Regions from separate parts of the Lachnospira rogosae (ex Hitch et al. 2025) genome, predicted to be linked through region 2. Evidence: predicted binding sites of a transcription regulator. Region 2 holds the regulator's gene; the other holds the start of a gene.
The links. The regulator HrcA, encoded in region 2, represses chaperone genes, less so after heat shock. The targets are predictions, from matches to a motif close to TGTTAGCACTCNNNNNNNNNGAGTGCTAACA.
Positions count from the first base shown of each region.

Region 1: the regulator HrcA is predicted to act here: its motif matches at 3,457-3,487, upstream of clpB (ATP-dependent chaperone ClpB).

Region 1 is NZ_JBBMER010000002.1:109,427-114,955, forward strand. Features, by position in the region: gene WMO14_RS02915 (GGDEF domain-containing protein) at 1-81, opposite strand, end outside; gene WMO14_RS02920 (DUF4250 domain-containing protein) at 391-570, shown strand; gene clpB (ATP-dependent chaperone ClpB) at 701-3,298, opposite strand; gene queC (7-cyano-7-deazaguanine synthase QueC) at 3,520-4,197, opposite strand; gene folE (GTP cyclohydrolase I FolE) at 4,163-4,750, opposite strand; gene WMO14_RS02940 (radical SAM protein) at 4,752-5,495, opposite strand.
Region 2 is NZ_JBBMER010000002.1:258,163-263,691, reverse strand. Features, by position in the region: gene thrC (threonine synthase) at 1-1,399, shown strand, start outside; gene hrcA (heat-inducible transcriptional repressor HrcA) at 1,805-2,905, shown strand; gene grpE (nucleotide exchange factor GrpE) at 2,923-3,564, shown strand; gene dnaK (molecular chaperone DnaK) at 3,755-5,529, shown strand, end outside.

The sequences.
Region 1 (5,529 bases), 150 kb from region 2:
CACAAGATATGAAGAATTAAATGATGCCATACAATACATCATTGATGATTTGTTATTATAAATATCCTCTGATATTAACATATGTCCCCCATCCGTAAATTCCTATAAAACCACTGCACCCTATAGAAATCCACCTCTTTATACAACCTAAGACCATACAGCATATAAACCATACAATCCTGATATAAATATTGTATTAAATCCGCTAATATTATATTAGTAATTTTGCACTCTATTTATATGAATAATAGCACGTTTTTTATTACTTGTAAACTAATTGTGTATTTATTAACATACATTTCAATTACAATTTGCATATGCCTTTAGAGCGTCGTATTATAATTCTTGTTACCAATATAGACATATAAAATGTATAGAAATGAGGATTTTATGAATAATTTACCTAAAGACCCGGTTATGCTTCTTAGCTTTGTTAACATGCAGTTAAGGGATAATTACAGCTCACTCACAGAATTATGTAAGACTTATATGGTTGACGAGAGCAGTATCACAGACAAACTCACCGCTATCAATTATGTATACAATCCTAAGACTAACCAATTTGTATAATTATTAAAAAAGCTATATGAAGGCTATAACAAATGTCCGATTTATTCAAAACATTTATTACAACCTTACATATAGCTTTCTTTAAGTATATATATTAAATATACCGCTTTAAGTTACCTAATGAAGTAAATTATGATTTCATATCTTTAGCAACTAAAGTACCATTTTCACAATCTATAAGAATCTTGTCCCCTGTCGATACATCGCCGGCAAGTATAAGCTTAGCGGCAAGTGTCTCAACGCTCTTCTGGACATATCTCTTAAGAGGTCTTGCACCATACATTGGGTCAAAACCATGGTCAACGATATAATCTTTAGCTGTATCAGATAATACAACCTTAAGTTCCTTATCTTCGAGTCTTCTGTTGACATCATTAATAAGAAGGTTAATAATACTTCCTATATTATCCTTATTAAGAGGTTTGAACATAATAATCTCATCAAGACGGTTCAGGAATTCTGGTCTGAAGCTGTTACGCAGATCTCCCATAACAAGTTCCTCAACCCCCTCTTTAATATTACCATTCTCATCAATTCCATCAAGAAGGTAGGTTGAACCGATATTACTTGTAAGAATTATGATCGTATTCTTAAAATCTACTGTCCTACCTTGTGAATCTGTTATACGTCCATCATCGAGAACCTGAAGAAGCACATTAAATACATCAGGGTGGGCTTTTTCAACCTCATCAAACAATACTACTGAATATGGTTTCCTGCGGACTGCCTCTGTAAGCTGTCCACCTTCATCATATCCTACATATCCTGGAGGAGCTCCGATAAGTCTGGATACTGAATATTTCTCCATATACTCCGACATATCAAGCCTTATTATATTATTCTCATCATCAAACAGACTCTCTGCAAGTGTCTTTGCAAGCTCTGTCTTACCTACACCAGTTGGTCCTAAGAATAAGAATGAGCCAATTGGCTTGCTTGGATCTTTAATACCAGCTTTAGACCTGATAATAGCTTCTGTAACCTTGGTTACAGCCTCGTCCTGTCCAACAACTCTCTTATGAAGAGTTTCATCAAGATTAAGTGTCTTCTGCCTTTCTGACTCACTTAACTTGGCCACTGGAATACCTGTCCATCTTGATATAATCTTAGCTATTTCTTCTTCTGTTACATTCTCGTGTACTAAAGAATCATCGCTTCCATCTTTCTTGGCCTTGGCTTCTGCTTCTTCAATCTGCTTTTCTATCTGTGGCAGCCTGCCATACTGAAGCTCTGCTGCTTTCTCAAGATTGTATTCTCTCTTTGCCTGTGCAATCTGGTTATTAACATTTTCAAGTTCTTCTTTTAACTTGCTGATATTATCAACCTTTGTCTTGTCAGAATCCCATTTAGCCTTCTGTATGCCAAATTCTTCCTTAAGTTCTGATAACTCTTTTCTTAAAGCTTCAAGTCTTTCCTTACTAAGATTATCAGTTTCCTTCTTTAAGGCTGCCTCCTCAATTTCAAGCTGCATAATCTTACGCTGCATTTCATCAAGTTCTGCCGGCATTGAATCAAGTTCTGTCTTAATCATTGCACACGCTTCATCTACAAGATCAATTGCCTTATCTGGAAGAAATCTGTCTGTTATATATCTGTCTGATAACACAGCCGCACTTACCAAAGCACCATCATTAATCTTAACACCGTGGAATACTTCGTATCTGTCCTTAAGCCCCCTTAATATAGATATTGTATCTTCAACTGTTGGCTCATCAACCATTACAGGCTGGAAACGACGTTCAAGTGCTGGGTCTTTTTCAATATACTGTCTGTGTTCATCAAGTGTTGTCGCACCTATACAATGCAGCTCACCTCTTGCGAGCATTGGTTTAAGCATATTACCAGCATCCATAGAACCCTCTGTCTTACCAGCACCTACAATTGTGTGAATTTCATCGATAAATAATATAATCTGGCCTTCTGACTTTTTAACCTCATCAAGCACAGCTTTTAATCTTTCCTCAAATTCACCTCTGTATTTAGCACCAGCCACAAGTGCACCCATATCAAGAGCAAATAACTTCTTGTCTTTAAGGCTCTCTGGCACATCACCTTTTACAATTCTTTGTGCAAGTCCTTCAACAACTGCTGTCTTACCTACACCTGGTTCACCGATAAGAACCGGATTGTTCTTAGTCTTTCTTGAAAGAATTCTTATTACATTCCTTATTTCCTGATCTCGTCCGATTACTGGATCAAGCTTGCCGTCGGCTGCTCTTTGTACCAGATCCGTAGCGTACTTATTGAGTGTATCGTAAGTTGCCTCTGGATTGTCTGATGTAACTGTCTGGTTGCCTCTTACAGTAGCAAGTACTGAAAGAAAGCTCTCCCTGTTAATTCCATATGTCTTAAAGAGCTGCTTTATTGCTCTGTTAGGTGCTGCTATAAGTGCAAGCATCAAATGCTCAACTGACACATAAGAGTCGCCCATTCTCTTGGCTTCATCTTCTGCATTGACAAGTACCTTATTAAGGTCATTGCTTATATATAACTTAACATCACCTGATACCTTATTCTTCTGATTAAGAAGTTGTTCAATATTCTTTAAGAAAATATCTTTATCAATATTCATCTTCTCTATAAGGTTAGCTATAAGACTATCTTCAATAGTCATAAGACTATAAAGAAAATGTTCCTGGTCAATCTCCTGATTACCATAATCATAAGCTATCTTCTCGCAGTTATTAATCGCTTCGATTGATTTCTGTGTAAACTTCTGAATATTCATACAATTCACCTCTTTCTTAACCCCAATTATTGTTCCCTTGGAAATAAAGATTATCAGATAACACTTTAAAGACCAATTGTAATTCTTTGAACAATTTTTCATTACTTTTCTTCTAAAATGCTCTTTTCTCATTTCCTATTACAGGTTATATCACTTGTTGTTAGCACTGTCAACAGGTGAGTGCTAATTATTTTATAAAAAATATATAAACCCTGCGTTTTTTATAACGCAGGGTCTTTTACTCCATTAGCCTCAAATGCCTTAGCTCTGTCTATACACGTTCCACACACGCCGCAAGGCTTATCTGCTCCTTCATAACAGCTCCATGTATATTCATAAGGAACTTTTAAATCTAGTCCGATTTTTACAACTTGTGCTTTTGTCTTATTAATAAATGGAGCTTCTATCTTTAACTGCTTACCACTTCCAAGATATATCGCTTCATTCATTGCCTTGTTAAATTCATCACTACAATCAGGATATGCGCTTCCTGCCGCGTCATCGCTGTGTGCCCCATAATATATAACCTCACACCCTTTAGAAAGTGCTATGCTTGCCGCACTCGAAAGGAACAAGCCATTGCGAAACGGAACATAAGTTGACACAGGACTTCCGTTAGTCTTTTTAATCTGTTCTGCATACGACTCCTCTGGTATCTCTTTATCAGAATGTGCAAGCAATGAACAATCACTGTACTGGAATATCTTTTCAAGATCCAATGATATATGCTCAACACCATAATATTCAGTTACCTTATCAGCTGACTCAATTTCCTTTGTGTGCCTTTGTCCATAATATATTGACAGTGCCACAACATTTTCTGCACCATACTTATCGACTGCTATTCCAAGGCACGTTGTACTATCAACGCCACCACTGCATAAAACCATTGCTTTCATTATAAAACCTCCCTCTTAATGTCTGTGTATATGTTTTTGTGTTGGTCTTTTTTATTCCTCTTGCTGTCATACAGCTGTGACAGCCCTCTATGAATACAGCAACATCTTCTGAACCTGTTACTTTGCATATTACATCTGCTATGTCTGAACCTATACGTTCCTGTAACTGCAATCTCTTTCCTACCATATCAGCTATTCTAGCTATCTTGCTAAGACCTATAACCCTGCCTTTAGGAACATATGCTACTGTCACTTTCATATCGTACATAAGTGCAATATGATGTTCGCAATAGCTGAATATATCTATATCTTTTACAACTACCATATCACCGTATCTTGATGTGCCCTCGTCATCCACATCTTCTGCAAATGTCTTATCAAACATATCCGCTATTTCATCATTAGAATACTTCATTCCTTCAAAGACTTCTTCATACATTCTTGCAACTCTGTCAGGTGTTTCTTTCAGTCCTTCTCTGTCCGGATCATCTCCTAATGCCTCAAGAATTCCTCTTATATGAAATCTTATAGCTTCTGAATCTATTTGTTTCAATTTATACTCCTTTCTTATCTGGCGACCAGATGAATTTGTGGAGCTGGAGCTGTACTCTTGCCCCATTAATCAAATTATCCTTCATAAAATCCACGATTGTTACAGGTTCAATCTTTCCAAATACAGGACTAAAATATACATAGCATTTTTCTGTAAGATTATATTGTCTTATTATTTCTAATGCTCTCTTTAAATCTTCTTCACTGCTTACAACAAATTTAACAGTGTCCTGACTTTGAAGGTTGTTAAAATTATCAAGCTTCATATATTGTTCCATATTGCTTCCAGCAAGCTTGTAATCTGCTGTCATTGATAATCTTTCCATTTCATCGTTAACCTTATCATAAATATCGTTTATGACCTGACCATTCATAGCTGTAGTAAGGTTATCCTTAACATTTTCTCTTACCTTATTAATATCAATGCTTCCATTGGTTTCTATCTCAACATTTCTGCCACTAATCAGAAGCTGTGCTATAAGCTTGTCTATCCCTGCCTGAATAAGCGGTTCTCCACCTGTAAGTGTAACATTGTCAATCTTAACATCTTCCACTGCCTTAACAATATCAGACACACTCATCTTAGCTGCCTTAGCATTAACATCATTTGCCCATCTGGTATCACAGTAACTGCAGTCAAGATTGCAGCCTCTGAACCTCACAAATACAGCAAGTTCTCCTGCTCTTACACCTTCTCCGTTAATACTGGCAAAATGTTCTACAACATTAAATATCTGTTTGCTCATATATTCCTCATTTCTGTGTATATTATATTTATGT
Region 2 (5,529 bases):
ATTATTCGTACCAGAATCTATTCCTTCATTAGATAAGAGCTTAGAAGAACTTTCAAAGATGTCTTATAAGGAAGTTGCTTATGAAGTTATGAAGCTTATGCTTGATGACTTTACAGAAGAAGAGTTAAAGAACTGTATTGACAAAGCTTATGATTCTAAGTTTGATACTGAAGAGATTGCACCATTAGTTAAGGCAGAGGGTGCATATTTCTTAGAATTATTCCATGGTGCAACTATTGCATTTAAGGATATGGCTTTATCTATATTACCACACTTACTTACAACATCAGCTAAGAAGAATGATGTTAAAAATGAAATAGTAATACTTACAGCAACATCAGGAGATACAGGTAAAGCAGCTCTTGCAGGTTTTGCAGATGTTCCAGGAACAAGAATTGTTGTATTCTATCCTAAGAACGGTGTAAGCCCTATTCAGGAAAAGCAGATGGTTACACAGAAGGGTGCTAATACTCACGTAATTGGAATTAAGGGTAACTTTGATGATGCACAGACAGGTGTTAAGAATATATTTGGTGATAAGGAACTTGAAAAGGTTATGAACAATGCCGGCTTCCAGTTCTCATCAGCTAACTCAATAAATATAGGACGTCTTGTTCCACAGATTGTATACTATGTATATGCATATGCAAGACTTCTTGCTAACGGAGAAATCAAGGCAGGTGAAAAGATTAATGCAGTAGTTCCTACAGGTAACTTTGGTAATATCCTTGCTGCATTTTATGCTAAGAATATGGGACTTCCTATTAATAAGCTTATATGTGCTTCTAATGAGAATAAGGTGTTATACGATTTCTTTACAACGGGTGAGTATGACAGAAACAGAGATTTCGTTCTTACAACATCACCATCTATGGATATTCTTATCTCAAGCAACCTTGAAAGACTTATCTATAGAATAGCAGGCAACAGTGCTGAGAAGAACAGCGAGCTTATGGCTTCACTTAAAGAAACAGGTAAGTATGAGATTACTGCTGATATGAAAGCACAGCTTTCAGATTTCTATGGCAACTATGCTACAGAGGCGGAAGATGCTGCTACTATAAAGGATTTATATGAAACTTGTGGATATGTTATAGATACACATACAGCAGTAGCTGCTACAGTTTATAACAAGTACAAGGCAGACACTAAGGACGAAACTAAGACAGTTATAGCTTCAACAGCAAGCCCATACAAGTTTACAAGAAGCGTAATGGAAGCAATCGACCCTAAGTATGCTTCAATGGGTGACTTTGAACTTGTAGATAAGTTAAGCGAACTTGCTAAAGTAAAAGTTCCTAACGCTATCGAAGAAATCAGAACAGCTCCAGTCCTCCACAACACAGTATGTGAAGTAAGCGAGATGACCAATGAAGTAAAGAAATTCTTAGGAATATAATCTAATCCTAAGTAATTTCTATTAAGAATAATTTTAACCTCAATAAAACTGCTGTGTAAATCAGGCAAAGCCCCAGATTTACACAGCAGTTTTTTATGTAATAGGAAATTCTGATAGAATTATCGCACACGGATGTGCGATGGAGCGAATACGCAACAGGACGTTGCGTCTGAGCGTTTGCGTCCCTCATAACCACAACAAAAGGAAAGTCTTAGAAATACCCAATCAGCTTTCTGGTGCCCGAAGCCCCACCCCCTTCTCCAAACACTTAATAAAGTTTATAATTTATTTATACAAAAAATTAAATTAATTGTTGACATCACCCTTGCAAAGTGATACCTTAATTATGTTGATATTAGCACTCCTGATTATTGAGTGCTAACAACAAAGAAAAGGAGGTATGTCATGGGGCTTGATGAACAGCTTGATGAGCGTAAAGTAAAGATACTTAAAGCAATCATTAAGAACTACTTAGAAACAGGCGAGCCAGTTGGTTCAAGAACGATATCTAAGTTCACAGACATGAAGCTTAGTTCCGCGACAATAAGGAATGAGATGGCAGACCTGGAAGAGCTTGGGTATATAGTTCAGCCACATACATCAGCAGGAAGAATTCCTACAGATAAAGGCTACAGATTATATGTAGACGATATGATGTCTGAGAAAGAACAGAACATAACCAACAGAGAGAACGAGGTTGCTGTTAAAGAACAGGAATTAAGTTCAATGAAGGATATGTTAGGTGAGAAGGTTGAAAAGGTAGAAGAGCTTCTTCAGAATGTTGCCAAGGTTCTTGCCAAAGATACTAATTATGCAACTATGGTAACGACACCTAAGGTAACAGGCAATAAGCTTAAGTTCGTTCAGTTATCACAGCTTGAAGCCAATAAGATATTAGCCGTAATAGTTATGGAAGGCAATCTTATAAGGAATAAGGTGATAACAGTAAGCGAGGATTTGTCACAGGAGAATTTGTTAAAGCTTAACATTCTTATTAATACAACACTTACAGGGCTTACTCTTGAACAGATGAATTTGAGCATTGTTTCAAAGATGGAAAATCAGGCAGGAGAACATATTAATCTTGTCAAAGAAGTTCTTGATGCGATTGTTGATACAATAAGCAGCGCAGATGATTTAAAGATATATACAAGCGGTGCAACCAACATATTCAAGTATCCAGAACTTAGTGATTCAACCAAAGCCAGTGAGCTTATATATGCCTTGGAGGAAAAGCAGAGCCTGTCAGATCTTGTTGTTGATGATGACAATAGTGTTGATGAACAGGATAGTAGTTCCAACAATGGTATTCAGGTATATATAGGAAATGAAACACCGATTGAATCTATGAAAGACTGTAGCGTTGTAACAGCAACATATGAATTACAGGATGGAATGAAGGGTACAATTGGTATTATTGGTCCAAAGCGTATGGATTATGAAAAGGTTGTGGAAACCTTGAAGAATATGAGGACGCAGTTGGATGATGTATTCAAGAAATCATAGAAAGGTGAGGAGATAAGGTGTCTAAGAAAGATAATAACATTAATAATGTTGATGAAGCAGATGTTAATATTAATGATACAGATGTTACATCAGATACAGATAAAGACGCTGATACTGTAGAAGCTCAGGGCTCGTCTGACGCAGATGTGAAGGCAGAGAAATCTGACAACGCAAGTGATGCGCAAGGAGCGGAGGAAACAGTTGATATAAATAATAAAAAGGACCAGAAGGACGCTGTGATTGAGGATTTACAAGATCGTTTGAAGCGTCAGATGGCTGAGTTTGACAACTACAGAAAGCGTACTGACAAAGAAAAGTCAGCAATGTTCGAGATGGGAGCTTCGGATGTAGTAAAGAAACTTCTTCCGATAGTAGATAATTTTGAACGCGGCTTTAAGTCAGTGACAGAGGAAGAGTTACAAACACCATTTGCCAAAGGTATGGATATGGTTTACAAGCAGACAATTAAGATGCTTGAAGACTTACAGGTTAAGCCAATCGAGGCAGTTGGTTCAGAGTTTAATCCTGAATTTCATAATGCAGTTATGCATGTGGAAGATGACTCTCAGGGCGAGAATATTATCGTTGAAGAGTTCGAGAAGGGTTACACATATAGAGATGTGGTTATCCGCCACAGTATGGTAAAGGTTGCTAACTAATACATCAGAATATTTAGTTGATGTATAATGGTATGAGCTTTTACCAGAAGTAAAGTATGTGGGTAGTTGTGATATAGAAAGAAGTCGTTTACAGGCTTAGGGCTTATCAGAACAATACACACACTTGTAACAAATAGAATTGATATTATTAAACAGTATGTCTATATAAGACATAGAAAGGAAGATAATTATGAGCAAGATTATTGGTATAGATTTAGGTACAACTAATTCATGCGTAGCTGTTATGGAAGGTGGTAAGCCAGTTGTTATTACTAACACAGAAGGTATCAGAACTACTCCATCAATAGTTGCATTTACAAAGAACGGAGAAAGATTAGTAGGTGATCCTGCTAAGCGTCAGGCAGTTACTAATGCTGATAAGACAATTTCTTCAATCAAGAGACATATGGGTACAGATTACAAGGTTGATATTGATGGTAAGAAGTACACACCACAGGAAATATCAGCTATGATTCTTCAGAAGTTAAAGGCTGATGCTGAGAGCTATCTTGGTGAGACAGTTTCAGAAGCTGTTATCACAGTTCCAGCTTACTTCAATGATGCACAGAGACAGGCAACTAAGGATGCTGGTAAGATTGCAGGTCTTGATGTTAAGAGAATTATCAACGAGCCTACAGCTGCTGCTTTAGCTTATGGTCTTGATAATGAACACGAGCAGAAGATTATGGTATATGACCTTGGTGGTGGTACATTCGATGTATCTATCATTGAAATCGGTGATGGTGTAATCGAAGTTCTTGCTACTGCTGGTAACAACAGACTTGGTGGTGATGATTTTGATAATGCTATTACACAGTATATGTTAGATGACTTCAAGGCTAAGGAAGGCGTAGATCTTTCTACAGATACAATGGCACTTCAGAGATTAAAGGTTGCTGCTGAGCAGGCTAAGAAGGAATTATCAAGTGCTATGCAGACTAACATCAACCTTCCATACATCACAGCAACAGCAGAAGGTCCAAAGCATTTTGATATGACACTTACAAGAGCTAAGTTCGATGAACTTACACACGACTTAGTAGAAAAGACAGCTGAGCCAGTTAAGAACGCACTTTCAGATGCAGGTCTTACAGCTTCAGAACTTTCAAAGGTATTATTAGTTGGTGGTTCTACAAGAATTCCAGCTGTACAGGATAAAGTAAAGCAGTTAACAGGTCACGAACCTAACAAGTCACTTAACCCAGATGAATGTGTTGCTATCGGTGCTTCTATTCAGGGTGGTAAGCTTGCTGGTGATGCCGGTGCTGGTGATATCCTTCTTCTTGATGTAACACCACTTTCACTTTCAATTGAGACAATGGGTGGTATTGCTACAAGACTTATCGAGAGAAATACAACTATTCCTACAAAGAAGAGCCAGATATTCTCCACAGCTGCTGATAACCAGACAGCCGTTGATATCAACGTAGTACAGGGTGAAAGACAGTTTGCCAAGGATAACAAGTCACTTGGACAGTTCAGACTTGATGGTATACCTCCAGCAAGAAGAGGTGTTCCACAGATTGAAGTTACATTTGATATCGATGCTAATGGTATCGTTAATGTATCTGCTAAGGATCTTGGAACAGGCAAGGAGCAGCATATTACAATAACAGCTGGTTCTAATATGTCTGATGAAGATATCGATAAGGCTGTTAAGGAAGCTGCTGAGTTCGAAGCTCAGGATAAGAAGCGTAAGGAAGCTATCGAAGTTCGTAACGAAGCTGACTCTATGGTATTCCAGACACAGAAGGCTCTTGATGAAGCTGGCGACAAGCTTGATGCTAACGACAAGGCAAATGTTGAGGCAGACCTTAACGCACTTAAGTCACTTGTTGAATCAACAGATGCTGAGAATATGACAGATGCTCAGGTTGATGAGATTAAGGCAGCTAAAGAAAAGCTTATGACATCAGCACAGAACCTCTTTGCTAAGATGTATGAAGCAACTCAGGGTGCAGGCAC